Regions from separate parts of the Kaistia geumhonensis genome, predicted to be linked through region 2. Evidence: riboswitches for the same ligand, from Rfam matches in the RefSeq annotation. Region 2 holds a riboswitch; the other holds the start of a gene.

Region 1 (11,931 bases), 2.4 Mb from region 2:
CGCCGACATCCTGAAGCTCTGCGTCGAGGTCGGCGGCTGCCTGACCGGCGAGCACGGCGTCGGCGTCGAGAAGCGCGAACTGATGGTGCACCAGTTCAACCGCATCGACCTCGACCAGCAGATGCGCGTGAAGACGGCGCTCGACCCGCAATGGCTGCTCAACCCGCACAAGGTGTTCCCGCTCGAAGGACGTCCGGTGTGATGCGATCCTCCGTTCGAGCCAGCATCCCCCTCTCCATCTCTCCCCCACAAGGGGGGAGAGGGCCTGCCGGCAGCCTTCCCTGCGCCTCCTCCCTTGTGGGGGAGACCGGGAGGGGGGGACCGGCCGGGGCGCCCGAGATTTCCGCATGACCGCTGCTCTTTTTCCCACCTCCGAAGCCGAACTCGAATCGATCGTCGCCGAAGCGGTTGCCAGCGCGACCCCGCTCTCGATCAAGGGCGGCGGCACGCGCGATATCGGCCGCCCCGTCCAGGCGGGGCGCGCCGTGTCGACGCTCGGCCTTGCCGGCGTCACGCTCTACGAGCCGTCGGAACTCGTGCTCTCGGCCCGCGCCGGCACGCCGCTTTCCGAGATCGAGGCGCTGCTCGCCGGCAATCGCCAGCGGCTCGCCTTCGAGCCGATCGACTGGCGGCCCTTGCTGGGAACCTCGGGCGAGCCCACCATCGGCGGCGTCACCGCCTCGAATGCCAGCGGCCCGCGCCGCATCCAGGCGGGCGCCGCGCGCGACCACCTGATCGGCATCCGCGCCACCACCGGCCGCGGCGAGACGATCAAGTCGGGCGGCCGCGTGATGAAGAACGTCACCGGATACGATTTCGCGAAGCTCGCGGCGGGCTCGTGGGGAACGCTCGGCATCCTGACCGAGGTGACCTACAAGCTGCTGCCGATGGCCGAGACCGAGACGACGCTGGTCTATGAGGGCCTCGACGCCGCCCGCGCGGTCGATGCCATGACGACGGCGCTCGGCACGCCCTTCGAGGTCACGGGCGCCGCCTTCCTGCCGGGCGAGCCGTCGCGGACGCTGATCCGCTTCGAGGGCTTCTCCGCCTCCTGCGGCTACCGCGCCGGGCGTCTCTCGGACATGCTCGCCGCCTTCGGCACGCCGGAGCGTCTCCATGACGAGGCTTCGCAGGCGCTCTGGGCCGCGATCCGCGACGTTCGCCCGCTCGGCGCGGGAGGCAGCGACGTCGTCTGGCGCATCTCCGTGAAGCCGACGGACGGCCCGCATGTCGTCGCGCGGCTCGGCGCCGAGCTTGGAGCGCGCACCTTCCTCGACTGGTCGGGCGGGCTCGTCTGGGCGGCGGTCGACGGCCCGGCCGATGGCGGCGCGGCGACGGTCCGCACCCTCACAGCGATGGTCGGAGGCCACGCGACCCTCGTCCGCGCCCCGCATGGCCTGCGCGCCGCGCTCGCCTCCTTCCAGCCGGAAGCCCCCGCCGTCGCCGCAATCGCCAACAAGATCCGCGAGAGCTTCGATCCGTCAGGCGTGCTCAATCCGGGACGGATGGGATAACCATGCAGACTTCCTTCACGCTCGCCCAGCTGGCCGATCCCGATACGCGGGAATCCGAGAAGATCCTCCGGACCTGCGTGCATTGCGGGTTCTGCACGGCGACCTGTCCGACCTATCTGCTGCTCGGCGACGAGCTCGACAGTCCGCGCGGGCGCATCTACCTGATCAAGGACATGCTGGAAGGCGGCAAGCCGGCCAATGACGAGGTGGTCAAGCATGTCGACCGCTGCCTGTCCTGCCTCTCCTGCATGACGACCTGCCCCTCGGGCGTGCACTACATGCATCTCGTCGATCATGCGCGCGCGCATATCGAGGAAACCTATCGCCGGCCCTTCGCCGACCGGGTGATGCGCAGCCTGATCGCGCATGTGCTGCCGCATCGCAACCGCTTCCGCATGGCGCTGGTCGGCGCGGCGGCGGCGCGTCCCTTCGCCCGCACGATCGGCAAATTGCCCGGCCTCGCGCGCATCGGCGCCATGCTGGCGCTGGCGCCGCGCTTTCCTTCAGGCCGCAGCGCCGTCGAGGCGCCGGGCCGTTTCGCGGCCGAGGGCGAGCGGCGCTGCCGCGTCGCGCTGCTCTCGGGCTGCGTACAGCCGGTGCTTGATCCGGCCATCAACGAGGCGACCGTCCGCCTGCTCACCCGGCTCGGCATCGAGGTCGTCGTCGCCGAGGGCGACGGCTGCTGCGGCTCGCTGGCGCATCACATGGGCCGCGAGGCGGACTCGCATGCGACGGCGAAGCGCGCCATCGACGGCTGGATCGCCGAGATGGACGGCGAGGGCCTCGACGCGATCATCATCACTGCGTCGGGCTGCGGCACGACGATCAAGGACTACGGCTTCATGTTCCGCGAGGACCCGGCCTATGCCGACAAGGCCGCGCGGGTTTCCGCCATCGCCCGGGACGTGACGGAATATCTCGACACGCTGAAGCTGGACCGTGTCGCGCCGCCCGAGCCGCTGACCGTCGCCTATCACTCGGCCTGCTCGATGCAGCATGGCCAGCAGATCAAGACGACGCCGAAGACGCTGCTGACACGCGCCGGCTTCACGGTCCGCGACGTGCCCGAGGGCCATATCTGCTGCGGCTCGGCCGGCACCTACAACATGCTTCAGCCCGAGCTCTCGCAGCGGCTGAAGGCGCGCAAGCTCGCCAATATCGCCAAGGTCACGCCCGACATCATCGCGACCGGCAATATTGGCTGCATGACGCAGCTCGCCTCGGGCACCGCGACGCCGATCGTCCACACGGTCGAGCTGCTCGACTGGGCCTATGGCGGCCCGAAGCCCGAGGGCCTCTAGGCCCACACGCTTCAGCGATCGGCCAGCGCCGCTGCGACCAGGACGCGGGCGAGGCGCCGTGCCTCGCGGTCGATCGCCGGATCATCCAGTCCGCAGATGTCGCGCAGCACGACGATCGTCTCGATGCCGGTGAGCAGTGCGAGCCCGATCGTGAGGTCGGCCAGCGCTCCCGGCTGAAGTTCGCCGGCCACGGGCGAAAGCGCCTCGCGGATCCAGCCGAGCCTGCGGCCGCCGCGCGGCGCCGGCGGTCGGCGGCCGCCGCCGACCGAGACGCTGAGGAAAGTGCGGAACAGTGCTTCGTTGGCGAGCACCATCGCGATGATCCCCGCGACGACTATCTCGGCCCGCGCGGCGAGGCCCGCATCCGGCGGCAGGTTGCGGAAATGCACCGCCGCGAACTCATGCGCTATCGCATCGAGCACCGCCTCCTGCGCCATCGCCTCCGGCGTCGAGAAATAGCGATAGGCCGTCGCGCGCGAGATCGTCGCCCGGTCGGCCGCCTCGGCGATCGTCGGATGTTGCCCCTCTGCCAGCAATTCGCGCGCTGCCTCGAGCAGCGCATTGCGCGTGCGCTGCTTCTGCGCGACGCGCTCGAAACCCTCTTGACGCTTCACTCTGCACCTTTATAAGACAAATATCTCATAACGAGAGAAATGTAACACGAACTCGAAAGGACGACAAACCCATGAACGCGCATTCCCCATCGGCCGCGGCCGCCGCCGGCTCGACCGTCCACCTGCTCGGAACGCTCGTCACGTTCCGCGCGCTCGCCGCCGATACCGAAGGCACCTTCTCGCTCGTCGAGGCGGTGACCGCGCCGGGGCAGGGCACGCCGCCGCATCGCCAGCGCGACGACGCCGAAGCCTTCTATGTGCTGGAGGGGAGCTTCGAATTCATGCTGGACGGCAGCACCGTCACCAGCGGGCCGGGAGCGTTCCACTACGTCCCCCGCGGCATGCCGCACGGCTTCCGCAACACAGGCAGCACGCCGGCGAAGATGCTGATCATCAACCTGCCCGGCGGGCTGCATGAGAACTTCTTCCGCGAGGCAGGCGACGCGGTTGCCGACGCCACGCAGTTTCCGCCGATGGCGCCGCCGGATATCCCGCGTCTCGTCGCAGCCGCGGGGCGCTACGGCATCGAGATGCTGCCGCCGGCGTGACCCGCGAGGAGAGATACCCGAGGCGCCATTGCGTCTCGGGCATGTTGCGTCCGAGGCTTCTCCGCTACTGCGTGGCGCGGCAGCGTGTGTCCTTGGAGACGGTGACGGCGCCCTTCGCGAAGTCGAAGCGGGCCTTGGCCTCGATGGTCGGGGTCAGGTAGTCCTTCTCGATCGCCGCGATGTTCGGGCAGTTCTTGCGCGTCGCCTTGGCGCCTGTTTCGGTCCAGAAACTGGCGCCGGCCACATCCGCCTTGAAGGATTCGTCGTCATAGCCACCGCTGAAGATCTCGCTGCCGTCGCGGAGGTCATAAATGACCAGCCCGCGGTCCGGCCCGGTGCCGGCATCGATCATGAGATAGTTGCCGGCGAGCTTCAGCAGGAAGAACGGATCGTCATTGGTGCCGATCACGCGGTCGCCCTTGGCAGCCTTGGTCGAGCAGGCGGCCTGCGGCGAGGCGCTCTTGCTCCGGACGATGTAGCTGTTCCCGACATCGTCCTTGTGCGGCTTTTCGACGATGAGCCAGTCGGCGTTCGAAACGCAAGTCGGACCGGCCGCGAGGGCGGGCGCGGCGATGAGCGTCGCGAGCGCGGCGAGAACAAGGGTCGTCTTCATGGTCACTTCGCCCTCCGGATGGCGTCGACGGTCATTTCGATCAGTGCGCTCGTCGTGGTCTTCGCCGGGCGGCGCATATAGGTGACGAGGTCGTCGCCGATGGGATCGATCCAGCGGCGGTCGATCGCCGCCATGCCCTTGGCCGCGCCGATGGCGGACAGCATCTGGGCGGCGTTGCAATCGACATCGTGGCCGCAGCCGCCGATGATCGCGAGCGTCTCGTCGAAATCGCCGTTGCCGAACCAGAGCGCGACGACCTGCGCCGCCGCGTTCGGATAGGCGTGGATCCAGTTGTACTCGACATATTCGGCATCGCACTTCGCCCAGGCCGTCTTCCAGTCGGGCGAGGATTTCGAAGCATCGAGCGCGAAGCGGACCACGGCGCCATATTCCGTATCGGCCGGCATCAACGCGACCGTCTCTTCCGTCAGAGCGCGGAAATCGTCGGTGACGAAGGCGCGGGCGACGAGGACGGCGTTGAAGACCTCGCCGAGGATGCCGTTGCCGGCATGCGAGATCTCGGCGTCGAGCCAGGCGAGGCGGGCCGCTTCGCGCGCACTGCCGGGCGCGACCATACCGCAGATCGCGCCGCGCATCTGCGCGCCGATCCATTCGTCGAACGGATTGCCGTCGAGCGCGGAGTGCGGCGGATAGATGCCGCGCTTGATGTTGTCGAGCGCCACCGCTTCGGCCGACCAGCCGAGGGGGATGAGCCCGACCCAGCGATCCGCGACATCGGCGCTGGTCACGTCGCGGCCCTTGTCGGCGAAGGCGTAGAGGAAGGCGAGCTCGAAGGTGATGTCGTCGTTATAGGTGTTGGGCGGCCGCATGTAGCGGTCGATCCGGCCGAAGGCGCGCTCGAGCTTCTCGGCCGTATAGCCTTCAAGCGCCGTGCCGACGGCCGCGCCGACGATCTGGCCCCACCAGGCGCCGGCGATGCGATCGGGGAAGCCGGCGGCGTTCACGTCGACCGCGACATCGGCCGGGAACCGAACCGCTGCCGCAAAGTCCTCGAAACTCGCGAAGCGGCGGGTCTTCTGCGAGGGGTGGTCCGGATCCGGCACCGCCGCGCGCAGCACGGATTTCAGCCGGGCGTTGATCGCGTGCAGCCGCTCCCAGTCGCCGCGTTCGGCGGCTTCGAGTCCCTCCGTGAGCAGCGCCTCGTGCGGCGGCACGATCCAGCCCTTGTTCTCGAGCGACTGCACCGCCGCGACCGCGAGCGATTCCGGCGCGCCGGAACCCGGGACATTGGATTGCCAGAACAGCTTCAGCCAGAAATCCTGTTCGCGAATCGCCGCCGACGCATCCCAGGTCTGCTCCTCCTCTGCGAGCAGTACCGGCTCGGCGTTGCGGAGGAGGTCGCGGGCATATTCCCAGGCTTTCATCACTCGGTCCTGTTCGGGGAGAGGGGTCGATCGGAAGGCGGCCTGAGAATAGGGAATTCGTCCGGTCTGTCGACTGTCAAGGAAAGGTGGGGACCGCATGAAGAGCTATGTCGCGCTGCTTTATTCGATCGTCCTCGGACCGGGGCGGCGGGTGGTCATGGCCGATCTCAGGGCGGTCGCGGAAACGCTCGGCTATCGCGATCCGGTCACGATCGGGGCGAGCGGCAATCTCCTGTTCCGCGCGGGGGAAGCGCCGCTCGCGCAGATCGAGGCGGAGCTGGAGGCCGGCTTCGCCTCCCGTTACGGCAAGACGGTCGACATCATCCTGCGCGATGCGGAAGCCTGGCGGCGGCTCGCCGCCGGCAACCCCTTTCCCGAGGCGGCGGCCCGCGACGGGGCGCGGGTGCATGTCCGCGTCATGCGCCATCCGGCCGGGGCGAGCGATCTCGCCCGCCTCTCGGCCTATGCGATCGGCGGCGAGGAACTGCGGATCGTCGAGGGCGATCTCTGGATGCATTTCGCTGACCGCCTGCCGAGCGAAGGCAAGCTGCTCGGCCAGTTGACGGCGAAGCGAAGCGGCGTCGGCACGGTCAGGAACTGGAACACGGTCGCCAGGATCGCGGCTGCGCTCGAGGGAGGCGGTTAGCGCCCCTGCTCGGCGGCGGCCAGCTCGCGCGCCGTGTCGCCGCCGATCTGGGCCTTGAGATAGGCCTCCGTCTCGGGGAGGGCGAGATGGAAATGCGTCAGCGGCTCGATGCGGAGGCGCAGGCTCTCGGCCTCGACGTCGAGCAGGTGGCCGCCGAGACGCCGATCGTCCGAGATGAAGTGGAAGTGATAGCCGGCGACGCCGAACGGCCCGGAGAATTCCGGCGACCACAGGCCGACGAGCGTGCCGTCGATATCGGTGAAGGTGAATTCGTTCTGCGTGCGCGTCGCGTCGAGGAGACGGGTGCCGGGCGGCGGCGGATTGACGGAGCGCGCCTTGATCCGACCGAAGCGGCCGTCGAGGCGGATCGCATAGAAGATGTTGCCGCTGTCGCGCAGCGGGTCGCAATGACGGCCGAGATCCTGAAAGCCGCTGATGCCGGTGATCGTCGTTTCGCGCTCGGGCTGAAAGCGCGTGACGATCGCGAAGGGCGCCCCGGCATCGCGCGGCGCCTCGGTGACCACGCCATTGGCATCGGCATGGAAGGCGCGGCCTTCCAGCACGATCATTTCGCCGTCGAGGCCGGTGAAGGTGCCGAGGCCGAAATCGCCATGGGCGAGGATCGTCTCGACGCTCGCCTCGCGCTCGTAGACGCCGGCGACCAGCGCTCCCGATGTGGAGACCTGGAACACGGTGTGGAGCTCGGCCTCGAAATGGCGCGACAGCGCCTCGGTCACGATGGCGTCGACGCTGCGGCCGGTCCTCCGGCTCTCGTCCTCGATCGCGGCCTGCAGCGAGGCGGGAATGCGGACATGGGCGTGTTTCATCGCGGCGCAGCTCCTTGCGGGGACGGGCGCCGGCCCGATGGAGCGGGCCGGCGCATCCTTATGCCGCGACAGTCCTTTCTAGCCGCTTTCCGCGAGCCGCTTCAGCTTGGCGACCCGCGTCGGCTGTTCCTCCTCGAGCGACAGCGTCCCGGTGAGCTCACCCTTGCCGTCCATCAGATAGACGGTGGCGGTGTGGTTCATCGTGTAGTCGCCGCCCTCGGTCGGAACCTTCTCGTAATAGACGCGGTACGCCTTCGCGACGGCCGCGATCTCCTCTGGCGTTCCCGAAAGGCCGACGATCCGCGGATCGAAGGCCGAGAGATAGTCCTTCATCGAGTCCGGCGTGTCGCGTTCGGGATCGACCGTGACGAACAGCACCTGCAGCCGGTCGGCGAGTGGACCGAGCTGCTCCATGTCGAGCGTCAGGTCGGAGAGCGTCGTCGGGCAGATGTTCGGGCAGCGGGTGAAGCCGAAGAAGACGGCATAGGGCTTGCCGCCGAGATCGGCGGTGGAAAATCGCTTCCCGGTCGTCGCGGGAAGATCGATCGGCCCACCGATGCCGGTGCGCAGCGCGGTGGAGGCGCCGCGATCGGAGAGCTGGTAGCCGACGACGGCCGAGCCCGCGAGGGCGACGACCGCCGCGATGGCGATCGCCGCGATCCGGCGCCGCGTCATCGTCAATTCTCCATCTTCATGCCGGGCATGTCGCCGTCGCCGTGATGCTCGTGCTTCGGCATCGCGCCGATGGCGTCGATCTCGAACACGACGTCGACGGTGCCGGCCTTGGCGAAGGTCAGCGTGCCCTTGACCTTCTCGCCCTGCTTCAGCGGCTGCTTCAGATCCATGAACATGAGATGGAAGCCGTTCGGCGCGAGTTCGGCCTTGCCATGCGCGGGAACGGCGATGCCGCCCTCGACCGGGCGCATCTTCATGACGCCGTTGTCGACGCTCATCTGGTGGATCTCGGTGCGGCCGGCGCTTTCCAGCGTCGCGGCCACCAACGTGTCGTCGCTGTCGCCGTCATTGGCGATGACGAGATAGCCGCCGCCCACCTTGGCGCCGGGCGGGGTCGCCCGCGACCAGGGATGCTCGATCTCGATCGCGCCGATCTTGAACTCGTGCGCCCGTGCGGCGTCGACACCGACGAAGAGAAGGCCGATCGCCAGCGTCGCGATCGCGATGCGCTGCTCGATGCCGGTGAAGGAACGGAAAAGACGGGAGGAAGCCGATTGCTTGCGGAAAGCCTGGAGGGTCATGGCCGGGTCCTGGATCAAATGCCTGGGAAGCCGCGCGGACGGGCCGGGCGGCGCAAGACGTCGCGCATCCGCGACGAGAGGCGTCAGGCAGCCGGCGGCGCCCGTGAAAGGACCGGCGCGAGTTCGAAGCGCGGACCGCTTTCGCCCGTCGATGCGGGCACTGCCGCGACGACGAGCGCGGGAGCGGAGCGGGCGAGCGGCGGGTGGGCCGGTGGCGGCGCGCTCGCGCCGACCATCGGGCAGCCGAGCGTGCAGCAATCGATCAGATGGACGAGGCCCGGCGGGACATCGGAGCCGCGGTCGCTCGACAGCGTTCCGCAGATGACGTCCTGAGAAAGCGCCGGCTCGGAAGCGCGCACGCCCGTGGCGAAGCCGCTGACCAGAGCCTGGACGACAAGGAAAAGCGCGACGATCAACGCCGCGTCCTTCCGCCACAAGCCTCGTCGTCCGGCGCGCATCATCCGCTCCTCCGCCGCATGAGATAGCATCACGCGGCAGGGAGCGGAACCTCACAGGGCGGCGACATAAGCGCCGGTCATCAGGCCGCGGCGGCCTGCAACTCCTCGGTCGTGACGCGGAAGCTCGTCAGGATGTTGGGACCGAAGGTGTGCGTGAGCGGCACGTCGGCAGCGTCCCGCCCCCGCGCGATCAGCACGCGGCCGATGCGGCGCTTGTTGTTGCGGGGGTCGAAGGCATGCCAGCGGCCGCCGAGATAAACCTCCATCCATGCGGCCAGATCCATCGGCGGATAGGGCGGCGGCTCGCCGACATCCGAGATGTATCCGAAGCAGTAGCGCGTCGGGATATTGAGCGCGCGGCAGAAGGCGATGGCGAGATGGGCGAAATCGCGACAGACGCCGATGCCGCCGGCATGCACGTCGGCCGCGCTGCGGAACGGGCTCGCCTGCTGGTAGTCGAACTTGATACGGCCGTTCACATAGTCGCAGACGGCCTGGACACGGTCCCAGCCCGGAGCCGTATGGCTGAAGAGCCGCCAGGCCTCGTCGGCGAGCTTGTCGGATTCGCAGTAGCGACTGGGCAGCAGGAAAGCGAGCACCTCGTCGGGGAGGTCCTCGACGGCATGCTGCACCGCGCTGCGATCGACGGGATCGGGCAGGCCGTCGTCCCAGATCACCGTCTGTGTGGTGAGCGTGAACGGACCGGGCGGCGCGATCAGCCGACAGCAGAGATTGCCAAACGCATCACGATACTGCCTGACCGAAACGATCGGGTTGGTCGCGAGCGTATCGGGAAATTCGAGAGACTGGGCTTCGTCGGGATGCACATTGAGCATCACGATCATCGGCGTCGGGGCTTCGAACGTGTAGCTGAGCTCAGTGCCGAGCTTGAGGCGCATGGGACCTCCTTTGCGATCTGGCATCATGACATGATCGCGGCCGGGACCGCAGTCATTTGTGAGCCGTCAATGGCGCGGGTTGCCAACGGTTCCGCTACCGGCCTTGCGCCTCGCAACTTCCGTGCTAGTTTGCCGCCGTCTCATCGGGGTGCCTCGGTCCGCAAGGGCCATGGCTGAGAGGCTCGCCAGAGCCAACCCGCGAACCTGATCCGGATCATGCCGGCGGAGGGATTGAGCGAAGCGCGGGACGCCGTCCGGTCCACCCCGCGCAATGCCATCGTTCCGTCCTGTGCCTGAAGCCAAACGTGCGCCAGAAGCCAAGGACGTCCGAATGTCGACCACAGCCACCAACGACAACCTGACCATCACCGCCGCCGGCGCGGCGCTCGACGATCTGCGCGCCGCCCGCCCGCTCGTCCAGAACATCACCAATTATGTGGCCATGACCATCTCGGCCAATGTGCTGCTCGCGCTCGGCGCCTCGCCCGCGATGGTGCATGCGCCCGAGGAAGCCGCTGATTTCGCTGCGATCTCGTCCTCCCTCGTCGTGAATATCGGCACGCTGTCGGAGAGCTGGGTCGACGGCATGCGCCGCGCCGTTCTGCGCATGAACGAGGACGGCAAGCCCTGGGTGCTCGACCCGGTCGGCTGCGGTGCCACGCCTTACCGGACGGCCGTCGCGGTCGAGCTGTCGCGGCTCCGGCCCGCCATCATCCGCGGCAATGCCTCGGAGATCATGAGCCTCGCCGGTGCCTCGGGCGCGGGCGGCAAGGGCGTCGATTCCACGACGAGTTCGGACGCGGCCATCGCGGCGGCGCAGGCGCTGGCGCGCGAGACGGGCGCCGTCGTCGCCGTGACGGGCGAGACGGACTATGTGACGGACGGCGCGATCGTCGTCGCGATCACCGGCGGCCATGCGCTGATGCCGCTTTCGACCGCGCTCGGCTGCGCGCTTTCCGCCACAGTTGCCGCTTTTGCCGCCATTCGCCCGCCGATGGAGGCGGCCGTATCGGCGCTCGCGGTCTATGGGGCGGCCGGTGCGCTCGGCGCCGAGAACCTCGCCGGACCCGGCCTCTTGCCGGCGGCGCTCTGCGACATGCTCTACGGCCTCGATGCCGAGAGCGTCGCGGCCTTCGCGGGCGTCCAGGTGATGGAGACGGTCTGAGCATGGGCTTCGACCCCTCGCTCTATCTCGTCACCGACCCGCGCCTCGGCGCGCCGCGACCGCTGATCGAGACGGTGGCGGCGGCCGTCGCGGGCGGCGTGACGCTGGTGCAGCTGCGCGATCCCGACGCGCCGACGCGGCACCTCGTCGAGACCGCACGTGCCCTCGTCGCGCTGCTCCGGCCGCGCGGCGTGCCTCTCATCGTCAACGACCGCGTCGATGTCGCGCTCGCCGCCGATGCCGACGGCGTGCATGTCGGCCAGTCCGACATGCATCCGGCCGACGCCCGTACGCTGATCGGGCCGGACCGCATCCTCGGCCTTTCGATCACCGATGCGTCCGAGATGCGGCCCGGCGATCTCGCCCCCGTCGATTATCTCGGTGTCGGGCCGATCTATCTCCAGGCGACCAAGCCCGATGCCGCGCCGCCGATCGGCCCCGAGGGCCTCGCGGCGATCCGCGCCGTGACACGCCTGCCGATCGTCGCGATCGGCGGGGTCGGGCCGGCCAATGCGGAACAGCTCATCCGCGCCGGCGCCGACGGTCTTTCCGTCGTCTCCGCCCTGATGGCTGCGCCCGATCCGGCCGAGGCGGCACGCACGCTGGCGGCGGCGATCACCCGCGGTCGCGCCTGACCATCTTTTCCATCAGGGAAAGAGTGCTCGTATCATTGCGCTTGTTTCGTTGAAGACGGCGAAGTGAGAT
Region 2 (11,931 bases):
TTCGACGGCATGGCAGAGTTGCTGCAACGCTCGCTCGGGCCGATGATCGCCATCGAGACGGATTTCCCCGCAGCGTTGCCGACGGTCCAGACAGACCCCAACCAGCTCGAGACGGCGCTGCTCAACATCGCCGTCAACGCGCGCGACGCCATGCATGAGCAGGGCACGATCCGCGTTTCCGCATCGGAAGAGATCATCTCCGAAGACCCGGAGCTCGCGCCCGGACGCTATGTGCGCCTCTCTGTCAGCGACACCGGCGAGGGCATGGACGCCGAGACGTTGCGGCGCGCGCGGGAGCCCTTCTTCACGACGAAAGGCGTCGGCAAAGGCACCGGGCTCGGCCTGTCGATGGTGCATGGCCTCGCCCAGCAATCGGGTGGCCGGCTGGCACTGCACAGCGAGCCCGGCCGCGGAACGACTGCCGAAATCTGGCTGCCGGTGGCCGTCTGCCCGGCGGGCGTGGAGACGGCTCCGGTTGCACCGGTCGCCGAGGCCGCACCGCCGATGAGCCTCTCCGTTCTGGTCGTAGACGACGACGCCCTCGTGCGCATGAACACCGTCGCCATGCTGGAAGACCTCGGCCATCGCGTCGTCGAGGCTCAATCCGGAATGGAAGCGCTGGCGCTGCTGGCCGGGGACCGCGTCGATCTCGTCGTGACCGACCACGCGATGCCCCAGATGAGCGGAGCCCAGCTCGCCGAACAGTTGCGCCGGGATTATCCGGGCCTGCCGATCATCCTCTCGACCGGCTATGCCGAGCTTCCGGATGGCGGCGACCCTGGGCTTCCGCGCCTCTCGAAGCCCTTCACGGAGGCTCAGTTGGTCGCGATCCTCGCCAGCGTGGTCGGCGAGGGACCGTCAGCGCGCGCCAGCCAGCGATCCGCGTGATCGAACAGCTGGGCTACGGCACCGGTCAATCGTCGGGGTCGAGCCAGAACGCAGTCGAACGGAGCAGTTCGCCGCTTTCGGGTGATGAGGCCGACGTCTCCGAGGCGGCGAGCAGCATCGCCTGGCGCAGCGCCGACTGCGGCGTGTCGGGATTGAGCCGGCGGGCGAGCGCCAGCAGTTCGTAGGAAGACGTGCTCCCCTCGGCCAGTTCGATGAGAGCCTGCGCGAGCAGCCTGTGAAGCTCGTCGTCCGACATTGGGATGCGTCCCCGCGCAGACTGAGAAAGGTTTCCCACCTCTCAAGCGCTTCGGACGCGATTGTTTCCCTAAATTCTCCGAACGGACCGCATCCGAGGGACCGCCTGTGCCGTCGGAGTGAATGCCGAATGAGACAGAACATCTGGCTCGGCTGCGGCGGAATCAGGCCGCCAGGGTCCCGTCCGTATCCTTGCGAAGGCCGACCTCGCGGAGGACGGCATCCCGCAGTGACACGGGCTCCTGGATCGCAGACCGTTGCAGGCGGAGGATGATCTCGGCGATGCCGGTTCTCAGTTCGTCGACATCGATCGCGGCTGGTCCGCGCCGGAGCAGGATCTCTTCGCAGAGCGACTCGAGCAGGACGGCCATCGCCACGAGCTCGCCGTCTTCATAGAGGCCGGGATTGGGCTTCAGGATTGCTGGCAAGTTCCGCTCCTCTCCTTTGGCAAGGCGGGAGCCGAGCGTGACTCTCAGCCGCCGGCGCCTCGATGATCGCCTGCCGACGGTGTTTCGAGGATGCGCGCCTGGGCACGATAATTCAACGCTGCGGGAACTTTTTCCGGCATCAGGCGATGTTATTTTCCCTATTGCGCCGGAGTGCATTGTTTTCACGTTCCACTTCGCCTATATGTGGGAAGTCGAACTTGTTGACGAACATTGCTACGGCCTTCGAGCCTTTGCCGATCTTCTTTTCCAAATTCGTGAGCTGAGCCGCCCGGTCGCGAGACGGGGTGATGATCAACTGTGTCGATTTGAAAGGATATCGTCATGGCTACCGGAACAGTGAAGTTTTTCAATACGGCCAAGGGTTTTGGTTTCATCGAGCAGGGCGGCGGCCAGCCGGACGTGTTCGTGCATGCCACGGCTGTCGAGCGTGCCGGCATGCGCAGCCTCGTCGAGGGTCAGAAGATCAGCTTCGACCTCGTGCGCGACGCCCGCTCGGGTAAGCAGGCCGCCGAGAATCTCAGCGCCGCCTGAACGAGATAGCGCTTCGATCGCGACCACGGATGTACTGGCGCTGATCTGAAGCCGTTGAAACGGTCGGGCTTGCCCGGCCGTTTTTGCTTTTGAGGAGACCAGTCATGTCGAAGAAGGCAACCGCCGAGCTGTTCCGCCCCAAGGCGATCGTCAAGGCGGACCAGACCACCGAGATCGCCCAGGCGATCATGGCCGAGGAAACCGCGGCCCGCGTCGCCAAGACGGCGCGCCTCAAGGCCGCCCGCCTGGCTCAGGAAGCCGCCGCGCCGCCTCCGGTGAAGAAGCCGCGCCGCGCCGCAGCCAAGGCAAAGCCCGCCGCCGCCCGATAGGCCGAACCGCCGCTCGGTCGCGACAGTCAGGCTGGGGCGCCCGGCAACCGGTCCGTCACGACCGGCTGGCGGCCGCTGCCCGAAGGGCCGTTCGCGGGGTCGCGGGGTCGCGGGAGGCTGCACCTGCATGCGCAGGCCGCCAGTTCTGCAGCGACAGAACTGGAACAAACTTCAACAAATATCGACAAAGTTTTGGCGCGCCCACGGGGAATCGAACCCCGGTTTTCGCCGTGAGAGGGCGACGTCCTGACCGCTAGACGATGGGCGCGCGGGCCGCCGATGGCGACGACCCGCGATATAGCGAACGCGCCCGCGCTTGGCAAGCACATGCGTCACGCCGCAGTGGACAACTTCACTGCGCGCTGACCGGAGGCGCCTCGGAGAGGCGGGCACGGCGGACGACGGCGCCGGTCGAGAGATCGACGACGACGACGCGAAGACTGCCCGCCTCCGAGAAGGTCAATGCCATCAGCCGCCCGTCGAGAGCGGTTGCGAGCAACGTTGCCCCGGCCGGAAGCGCGCCGGTGATCACCGCCTCGCCCGACTGTGTCGCGAGCACGGCCTTGTCCTCGGCGCGGCCGATCTTGTAGATGACGGCGACGAGCACGGCGCCGAGCCCCACCAGGAGCGTGGCGCTCGAAATGACGATGAGGCGCTTCAGCCGCTGGCGGATGCGCTCGACCGCCGGATCGAGCGGGACCTCGTCGGCATCATCGTCGTCGTCGAGCGGACGGCGCGGCATGGACACGTGACGGGAAGAAGCGCGAAGCATGAACGACCTTCAGGACGACGGCCAGGATGACGGCGAGGAAATCGTCGACCTCGTGGTCGAGCCGGAGGCGGCGGGCAGGCGCCTCGATGCGTGGCTCGCGTCCCGGATCGACACGCTGAGCCGCAGCCGCATCAAGGCATTGATCGAGAGCGGCCATGTCGCCATCGGCGGCGCGACCATAGTCGAGGCGAAAAAGCCGGTCAATTCGGGCGACGTCGTCCAGCTGTCGGTGCCGGAGGCGGAGCCGGCCGAGCCCGAGGGCGAGGACATCCCGCTCGACATCGTCTTCGAGGACGAAGCCCTGATCGTGATCGACAAGCCGGCAGGCCTTGTGGTGCATCCAGGCGCCGGCAACTGGACCGGTACGCTGGTGAACGCGCTGATCGCCCATTGCGGCGACAGCCTCTCCGGCATCGGCGGCGTGAAGCGGCCCGGCATCGTTCACCGCCTCGACAAGGGAACTTCGGGGCTGATCGTCGTCGCCAAGACCGACCGCGCCCATCAGGGCCTCGCCGCACAGTTCGCCGATCATGGCCGCACCGGCCCCCTCGAGCGCGGCTATCTCGCACTCGTGTGGGGCGTGCCCTCCCTCCCCTATGGCCTCGTCGACGCTCCGCTCGGCCGCTCGCCGACGAACCGCCAGCGCATGGCGATCGTCAAGCAGGGCGGCAAGGAGGCGATCACGCATTACACGGTGGAGGAGAGCTACGGCCCGGCGAGCGCGCCGATCGCCAGCCTCGTCGACCTTCGGCTCGAGACAGGCCGCACGCACCAGATCCGCGTCCACATGGCCGCGCTCGGCCATCCGCTCATCGGCGATCCCGACTACGGCAAGGGCTTCCAGACCAAGGTGCACCGCCTGCCGGAGCCGCTCGGGGACGAGGTGGGCGGTTTCCAGCGCCAGGCGCTGCATGCCTGGCTGCTCGGCTTCGAACATCCGCTGACCGGCGAGACGCTGCGCTTCGAGTCAGAGCCGCCTGAAGATCTCGCGGAACTCATCGAGGGCTTCAAGGCGTTGTGATGAATCGGGGCGGAACAGCCCTGTTTTCGCTGGATTTGATCCCCATATAGGACCATGCGGGCCGTTGCGGCCGCATTCGGCGTCGGCCTGGAGGCGACGCCGACAAGGAAAGGGGGTCTTCATGGCTGCCAAAGCTTCTCTGCCGGTCATCGCCTCGGGCGAGGCCGGTCTTTCGCGCTATCTCGACGAGATCCGGCGCTTTCCGATGCTCGCCCCCGACGAGGAATACATGCTCGCCAAGGCTTATCGGGAGCATGACGACAGGAACGCCGCCCATCGGCTGGTGACGAGCCATCTGCGTCTCGTGGCCAAGATCGCCATGGGCTATCGCGGCTACGGCCTTCCGATCGGCGAAGTAATCTCGGAAGGGAATGTCGGCCTCATGCAGGCTGTGAAGCGGTTCGAGCCCGAAAAGGGCTTCCGCCTCGCGACCTATGCCATGTGGTGGATCAAGGCCTCGATCCAGGAATACATCCTGCGCTCGTGGAGCCTCGTGAAGATGGGCACCACGGCGAACCAGAAGCGCCTGTTCTTCAACCTTCGCAAGATGAAGAGCCAGATCCAGGCGCTCGACGAGGGCGATCTTCGCCCGGACCAGGTTCAGCAGATCGCGACCAAGCTCGGCGTCACCAATGAGGACGTCATCTCGATGAATCGCCGACTCGGCGGCGACACCTCGCTGAACGCGCCGCTGCGCGCCGATGCCGAGGGCGGCGAGTGGCAGGACTGGCTGGTCGACGACAGTGAAGACCAGGAGACCGTGCTCGCCAATCAGGAGGAGGCGGACAACCGCCGCAAGCTCCTGAAGGACGCCATGGGCGTGCTCAACGACCGCGAACGCCGCATCTTCGAGGCGCGCCGCCTCGCCGAGGAGCCGATCACGCTCGAGGAATTGTCGAGCGAGTTCGGCGTCAGCCGCGAGCGCGTCCGCCAGATCGAGGTGCGCGCCTTCGAGAAGGTGCAGAAGGCCGTCAAGCGCGGCGCGCGCGAACTCGAGCGCGGCCATGGCGGCGACGACGAACTGGAGGCAGCCGGCGCCTAGCCGTTAACCTGTCTGACATCTCCGTGATCGGGCTTGAAATCGACCCCGGTCGCGCTTGTCCTGTTGCGACACATGAGTCACAGTCCGCTCCCGCGAAAATCGGAAACGGATCATGGCGCGCCCGCGTCGTCGGCTCACGGTGATCGCCGCGCTGGACATGGTCGGATATTCGGAGCTCGTCCAGCAGGACGAACTCGGCACGCTTCGCGAGATGCGTGCGATCTACAAGACTCTCGTCCGGCCGACGCTCATCAAGTTCGGTGCCCACATCATCAAGATGATGGGCGATGGCGGACTCGTGGAATTTCCCAGCGTCCTCGATGCGATCGAGTGGTGCATGGCGTTCCAGACCGCCATGGCCGAGCGCAACGCGGCGCCGGACCGGCCGAAGATCGAGGTCCGGGCGGCGGTTGTTCTCGCCGATGTCATCCTCTCGGACGACGATCGCTTCGGCGCAGCCATCGGTTTTGCGATGCGGCTCCAGGCGGCAGCTCCGCCCGGTGGCATCGCGATCACCCATTCCGTCCGCTGGCAGCTTCTCGGGGAGCCGGCCTCTGCCTTCAAGCCGGTCGGCTTCCTGATGCTGCGCAGCGTCCCCTACCCGGTCGAGGCCTGGTTCTGGGTGCCGCCGGGCCGCACGCTCCCGGATGTCCAGCCGACGCAGAACCAGATGCTGACGCCGGGCGTCCTGGCGCTTCCAGGCATCGCGGCCGAGCCGCAGGAGGACCAGCGGCCGCTGATCGTCGTGCTGCCCTTCGACGACATCTCGTCAGACCGCAGTTGCGACAGCATCGCCGACGGCATCGCCGAGGAGACGACCGCAACCCTGGCGCATGTTCGATCCGTACGCGTCATCGCGCGCAATTCCGCCTTCCAGTACAAGGGCCGCGCGGCCGATATCCGCACCCTCTCCCGCGACCTCGGCGTACGCTACGTCGTCGAGGGAAGCGTGCGGCGGGCCGGGGCGCGACTGCGCGTCACGGCGCAGCTGATCGACGCCGGGACGGGGACGCATCTGTGGTCGGGCCGGACGGAGGGGACGCTCGACGATCCCTTCGCCCTGCAGGACGAGGTGGCGATGCAGATCGCAGGCGCGCTGCATTCCGCCATTCGCAGCGCCGAGATCGAGCGCGCCCGGCGCAAGGACGGCGACCATATCCGCGCGCATGACCTCGTGCTGAAGGCGATGCCCCACTTCTGGGCGCATCGTCGCGAGGACAACGCCATCGCGCTGCGCCTGCTCGACGAAGCGCTGGCCTCGGACCCCCGCTCGGGCCAGGCGCTCGGGCTCAAGGCCTGGTGCCTCAGTCAGGAGGTCACCTATCTCTGGTCGGACGATGTCGAGCGGGACAAGCAGCTGGCCCTGGCGCTGGCCGAGAAGGCGGCGGAAGCCGGCGAGCCCGACGCGCTCGTCTATACGATGATCGGCGCCACGCATTCGATCCTGAGCGTCGACCAGTCGCGCGCCCGCGTGTTCATCGAGCGGGCGCTGGCACTCGATCCGACACTCGCCTGGGCCTGGACGCGACTCGGCTTCATCCAGGCCTATTCCGGCGAGCCGCGCGAGGGTCTCGCCAGCCTCCGGCGCGCGATCCTCATCAGTCCCGACGACCCGATCCGTTTCAATGCCTATGCGGGCATGGCGACCTGCCTGTTCCTGCTCGGCGACTATGCCCAGGCGGCGCGCGAGGCGCGCCAGGCGATCGACGCCCGCCCCGGCATGATCTGGGCCTATCGCCTGCTCGCGACGTCGGCCGCACTCGGCGGCGACCTCGCGCAGGCGCGCGCCGCCGTCTCGAGGCTGTTGAACGACCGTCCCGGCATGACAATCGCCGAGGTCAGGCGCGCCGTCCACAATCTCGGCGGCGCCGACCTCGACCGCTATCTCGAGGGCCTCCGCCTCGCCGGACTGCCCGAGGGCTAGCGCTCACCGAGGCGCGATGGCGTAGCTCTCGACGGGCGGGATCGTGTCGATCAGTCCGCGCTCCTTCAGGAAGGCGGCGAACCGGTCGTAGCGGCCGGGATCCAGCGCCGCCGGGCGCTTGGCGAAGCGCGGCAGCGTATCGGAGAAGGCCGTACGGTTCAGCCGGTCGTCGAGATCGGGATGCGCCTTGACGAAGATCTGCCACGCCTCCTCGGGATGATTGGTCATGAAGATCGTTGCCTCCTCGACCGCGGCGACGAAGCGCGCGACGGCCGGGTCCTTGGCGCGGTCGGTCTTCGTCACATAGATCAGCTCGTCATAAGGCGGCACGCCGTGCTCCTCCGGATAGAAGGCGATGCCGGGCTTGCCCTCGATCGCGAGCTGGGTCAGCTCGAAATTACGATAGCCGTCGATGACCGCATCGACCTGTCCCGACATCAGCGCCGTGGTCAGGTTGAAGTTGACGTTGACCATCTCGACATCCTTGGCCGTGAGACCGGCCGAGCCGAGAATGGCGCCGATATAGGCCTCCTGCAGGCTGGCGACCGAATAGCTGACCTTCCTGCCCTTGAGGTCGGCGAGGGTTTTGATCGGCCCGTCCTTGAGTACGATCAGGCAATTGAGCGGAGTCTCGATCAGCGTGCCGACGCGGGTCAACGGCAGGCTCTCCTTCACGTTCAGCATCAGGTCGGGCTGATAGGTGACGGCGATGTCGGCCTGGCCGGCGGCGACCAGCCGCGGCGGCGCGCTGGCATCCGAGGGCGCGACCAGCTCGACGTCGAGATCGCGGGAGGCGAAGAGCCCCTTCTCCTTGGCGATGACCAGCGGCGCATGGTCGGGATTGACGAACCAGTCCAGCAGCACCGTCAGCTTGTCGGCGGCATGCGCCTCGGCGGCGGAAAGAACGAGCGCGAGCGCCAGCGCGGCGCGCCTCAAGGCGGCATTCATCGAATATCTCCTCATCGGAACGAGACCTGTGTTTCCGGCGCCCAGGGCGCGATGTGGCGGGTGAGAGCGACGACGGCGGCGCGCAGCAGCAGCGCCATGGCGGCGAGCAGCGCCAGCGCGGCGAAGACGACATCCGTCTGCGCGCGGCCATTGGCCATGAGCATCGCATAGCCGAGCCCCGCCGATGCGCCGACCCATTCGCCGATCAGCGCGCCGACCGGCGCATAGACGGCGGCGACGCGCAGTCCCGAGGCGAGCGCGGGCAGCGCAGAAGGCAAGCGCAGCAGCAGGAGTTCCTGGCCGCGTCCTGCGCGATAGAGCCGGCCGAGATCGAGCAGGCTTTCGTCGGTCCTCGTCAGCCCGTCATGAAAGGCCGACGCGACCGGAAAGAAGATGGCGATCGTCGCCATGACGATCTTGGACCCGATGCCGAATCCGAACCAGAGGACGAGCAGCGGCGCGATCGCGAAGACGGGAAAGGCCTGCGTCACCACGAGGACCGGCATCAGCACGCGGCCGAGCAGCGGCAGGCGCAACATCAGCAGGGCGAGCAGCACGCCGGTAACGGCACCGGCGACGAGCCCGATGACCGACTCGGCGAGCGTCGTCGGCGCGTCGCGAAGCCAGAGTTCGGGACGATTGACGAGCGCCTGCCAGACCCGTGCCGGCGGCGGCAGCATGAAGGGCGGCGGCGCGAAGATCACCACGACCGCCTGCCAGAGCGCGACGAGCGCAGCCGCGATCGCGAGGCCGCGCAGGAGCGATGGCAGAACAGTTGGCAGTTGTCGTGCGAAAGCCAAGCGGCCGATCCCCAAAGAGACCGGACCATGCGGATGCGAACGAGCCGTCTGGCTGAAGCCTTCCCGTCCCTTCGCCGGCATGACCCGGATCAGGTTCTAAGGGTTCGGCCCCAGGCCATCTCAGCTCGCGTCGGCGAACACCCCTCGGAATGACGTGAGGATGGACGAAGGCAGCCGGTGGCGCAAGAGCCGCGCAGCGCCGACCGTGCGGGTCCTTTCAGAACCGCACGGCGAGCGCCTCGTCAGTTGCCCCAGGCGGCGAAGGCCTTGTCGAACACCCGCTGGCCGGGCGTTCCCTTCTCGAGCGTCAGGATGGCGCGCTGGTCGTTGTCGTAGACGATCGGGATGTCGATCCAGTTGCGCTCGCGCAGCAGCGCGATGTTCTGCTGCATCGTCGGGCCGTCATTCGCGAAGGCGATCCAGAAATAGCCGTCCGCGACCTTGGCGGCGGCACCGTCGAGCGGCTGGCCGCGCGATTCCTCGGTCGGCTTCATCACGAGGGCCGGAACCGCCTTGATACCACCGCCGGGGAAACCGGCGGGCGTATCGACGATGACTTCGACGAGATGGCTGGCCGGCAGGGCGGTATCGGTATTCTTCCGGAAATTCACCGTAACCTTGAGGTCGCGCTCCGGGACGGTCGCCGTGGCCACGATCTCGGGACCGTTCGGCGTGTCGGGCTCGAACTTCCAGACGACACTGGCGCTGAGGGCCGTGACGCTGGTGGCGCCGTTCAGCGGCTGCTCGTAGAGAATCGCCTTCTGCGCCACGAGGTCGTCGCCGGGCGAGGTGCTCTGAGTCGTCGCCGGAGCGGCGTCGCTTTGCGGCGCCGTGGCGCCGGGCAGCGTAACCGGCCCGTCGGTGCCGGGAAGCGGCGCCGTCGGCTCCGTGGCGTCCGGCGCCGCGTCGGCGGCGGGCGCGCCGCTGTCCGGCTGCATGACGCCGGCAAGCGGGTCGGGCTCGGTGCCCTCGGCCGGCGGCGTCGCGGTGATGGTCCGGACAGACCGCGGCACGACATCCTCGGCCGGAGCATCGCCGAGACGGTCGGCGTTCTTCGGGCTGCCGGATTCGGACGGTGCCTCGGCCGAGGGCGCGGCGCCCTTGTCGGTCGAAATCAGGTCGCCGATCACGTCGTTGACACGGGCGCGCTGCGACCAGCCGAGCGCGGCGATGCCGCCAACCATGAGGAGCACGAGCACGCCGATGATGATGGCGGGCAGTCGCGAGGACCGAGACTTCTCGACGGAAGCAGCGGCCTGAGCGGCGCGCGGCCGCTTCTCGCGGCGCGGGCGGCGCTCGACCGGCTCATCGGCGACGAGCTGTTCCTCGTCGAGGCTGTCGTCGGGCCACTCGGACCGCTCCTCTGCGGCCACCGGCGCGACGATGTCCTCGGCTTCCGCGTGGCGCGGCGCATCGGGCCTGTCGCGAGCGGGATCGAATCCAGGTTCGCGCCGGCGTCCGGTCTCGAAGACGGGCTCCTGATGCGGGAGTTCTTCCGCGGCGAAATCCTGTCGCGCGGCATTCTGGAGCGTCGGCTCCTGTCGTACCGGCTCCTGGCGCGGGCCCCGGCCAAGGGGGCGGCGCGGCGCATCTTCCGGATCGATCCTCGGCGAAACGTCGGCGCGGGGCGACTCGGGAGAGGCGGCGCGGATCGGCGGCGCGGTGCGCTCGGCGGCGGAGAGGCCTGGCCGGAAGTCCGGCGGAACCGGCGTCGCGCGCGGGGCGGGGCGCTGCGGGACGGCGGCCGGCGCGGGATGAGCCCCCTCCTCCGAGACGTCCTCCTCCGGCGAACGCATGACCTGCGCGGCCATCGCCTCGGCGGCGGCGGCGGCGGCACGGGCGCGAGCAGGCGACGGGCCGGCCGCGGTCACGGCCGCCTCGCGCTCGACGCGTCGGATGGCTTCCTCGAGCTCGAGCCGCTGGCGCGAGATCTCGGCCGTGCCGAGTGGAGGCGTGATCGCCTTCAATTGCCCCAGCAGCGCCGCCCGCGCCTTGTCGTAGATGGAGCGGCGCACATCGACGGATTCGTGCTCCAGTCCGCCGACAGCCCTTTTCAGTACCGCGTAATAGTCGGTCATCGTTCCATTCTGCCAAGCGGTGCGTCCGGAGGGTCGCCGATGGCCGCCGCGTTCAGTCCTGGAAAGGATCCTGGACGAGAATCGTGTCGTCGCGCTCCGGGCTCGTCGACAGTAATGCAACCGGCGCGCCGATCAATTCCTCGACATGACGCACATATTTCACAGCCTGAGCGGGAAGATCGTTCCAACGCCGTGCCCCGGCCGTCGAATCCTTCCATCCCTCCAGGGTCTCGTAGATCGGCTCGACACGCGCCTGCGCCGCCTGCGCCGCCGGCAGATAGTCGATCTCGCGACCGTCTAGCCTATATCCGACGCAAATCTTGATTTCTTCAAGGCCGTCGAGCACGTCGAGCTTGGTCAGCGCGATGCCATGGATACCCGAGGTGCGAACCGTCTGGCGCACCAGCACGGCGTCGAACCAGCCACAGCGGCGCTTGCGCCCCGTCACCGTGCCGAATTCGTGGCCGCGCGTGCCGAGGAAATCGCCGATCTCGCCGGTCTGTTCCGTCGGGAACGGTCCCTCGCCGACACGGGTCGTATAGGCCTTGGTGATGCCGAGCACATAGCCGACCGCGCCCGGACCGACGCCCGAACCGGTCGCTGCCTGTCCGGCGACCGTGTTCGAGGACGTAACGAACGGATATGTGCCGTGGTCGATGTCGAGCAGCGCGCCCTGCGCGCCCTCGAACAGGATGCGCTTGCCAGCCTTGCGATGCTCGTCGAGCAGCCGCCAGACCGAATCCATGAAGGGCAGCACCTTGTCGGCGACGGAGGCAAGCTCCTCGACGAGCACGGCCGGCTCGATCTCGCTCTGTCCGAGGCCGCGACGAAGGGCATTGTGATGGGCGAGCAGACGCTCGACCTTGTCGCGCAGCACGTCGATGTCGGCGAGGT

Evidence for each region. Region 2 has a riboswitch for thiamine pyrophosphate ahead of QO015_RS18350 (ABC transporter permease). Riboswitches for the same ligand answer to the same signal wherever they lie in the genome.
Region 1: it holds a riboswitch for thiamine pyrophosphate, as region 2 does, so the genes downstream of both, thiM (hydroxyethylthiazole kinase) here and QO015_RS18350 (ABC transporter permease) in region 2, are expected to answer to the same signal.

What each region holds. Positions count from the first base shown of each region.
Region 1 covers NZ_JAUSWJ010000001.1:1,476,806-1,488,736, reverse strand. The annotation lists gene QO015_RS07115 (FAD-linked oxidase C-terminal domain-containing protein) at 1-202, shown strand, start outside; gene QO015_RS07110 (FAD-binding protein) at 348-1,514, shown strand; gene glcF (glycolate oxidase subunit GlcF) at 1,517-2,815, shown strand; gene QO015_RS07100 (TetR/AcrR family transcriptional regulator) at 2,827-3,429, opposite strand; gene QO015_RS07095 (cupin domain-containing protein) at 3,501-3,977, shown strand; gene QO015_RS07090 (hypothetical protein) at 4,042-4,590, opposite strand; gene QO015_RS07085 (ADP-ribosylglycohydrolase family protein) at 4,593-5,975, opposite strand; gene QO015_RS07080 (DUF1697 domain-containing protein) at 6,073-6,621, shown strand; gene budA (acetolactate decarboxylase) at 6,618-7,448, opposite strand; gene QO015_RS07070 (SCO family protein) at 7,527-8,123, opposite strand; gene QO015_RS07065 (copper chaperone PCu(A)C) at 8,126-8,704, opposite strand; gene QO015_RS07060 (hypothetical protein) at 8,788-9,120, opposite strand; gene QO015_RS07055 (transglutaminase-like domain-containing protein) at 9,243-10,061, opposite strand; TPP riboswitch at 10,196-10,309, shown strand; gene thiM (hydroxyethylthiazole kinase) at 10,393-11,226, shown strand; gene thiE (thiamine phosphate synthase) at 11,229-11,861, shown strand.
Region 2 covers NZ_JAUSWJ010000001.1:3,873,582-3,885,512, reverse strand. The annotation lists gene QO015_RS18410 (PAS domain-containing protein) at 1-888, shown strand, start outside; gene QO015_RS18405 (hypothetical protein) at 914-1,144, opposite strand; gene QO015_RS18400 (hypothetical protein) at 1,308-1,571, opposite strand; gene QO015_RS18395 (hypothetical protein) at 1,609-1,932, shown strand; gene QO015_RS18390 (cold-shock protein) at 1,914-2,123, shown strand; gene QO015_RS18385 (hypothetical protein) at 2,228-2,452, shown strand; tRNA gene QO015_RS18380 (tRNA-Glu) at 2,646-2,720, opposite strand; gene QO015_RS18375 (hypothetical protein) at 2,805-3,194, opposite strand; gene QO015_RS18370 (RluA family pseudouridine synthase) at 3,223-4,245, shown strand; gene rpoH (RNA polymerase sigma factor RpoH) at 4,367-5,287, shown strand; gene QO015_RS18360 (tetratricopeptide repeat protein) at 5,400-7,211, shown strand; gene QO015_RS18355 (ABC transporter substrate-binding protein) at 7,215-8,159, opposite strand; gene QO015_RS18350 (ABC transporter permease) at 8,171-8,959, opposite strand; TPP riboswitch at 9,009-9,114, opposite strand; gene QO015_RS18345 (hypothetical protein) at 9,202-11,037, opposite strand; gene QO015_RS18340 (adenylosuccinate synthase) at 11,090-11,931, opposite strand, start outside.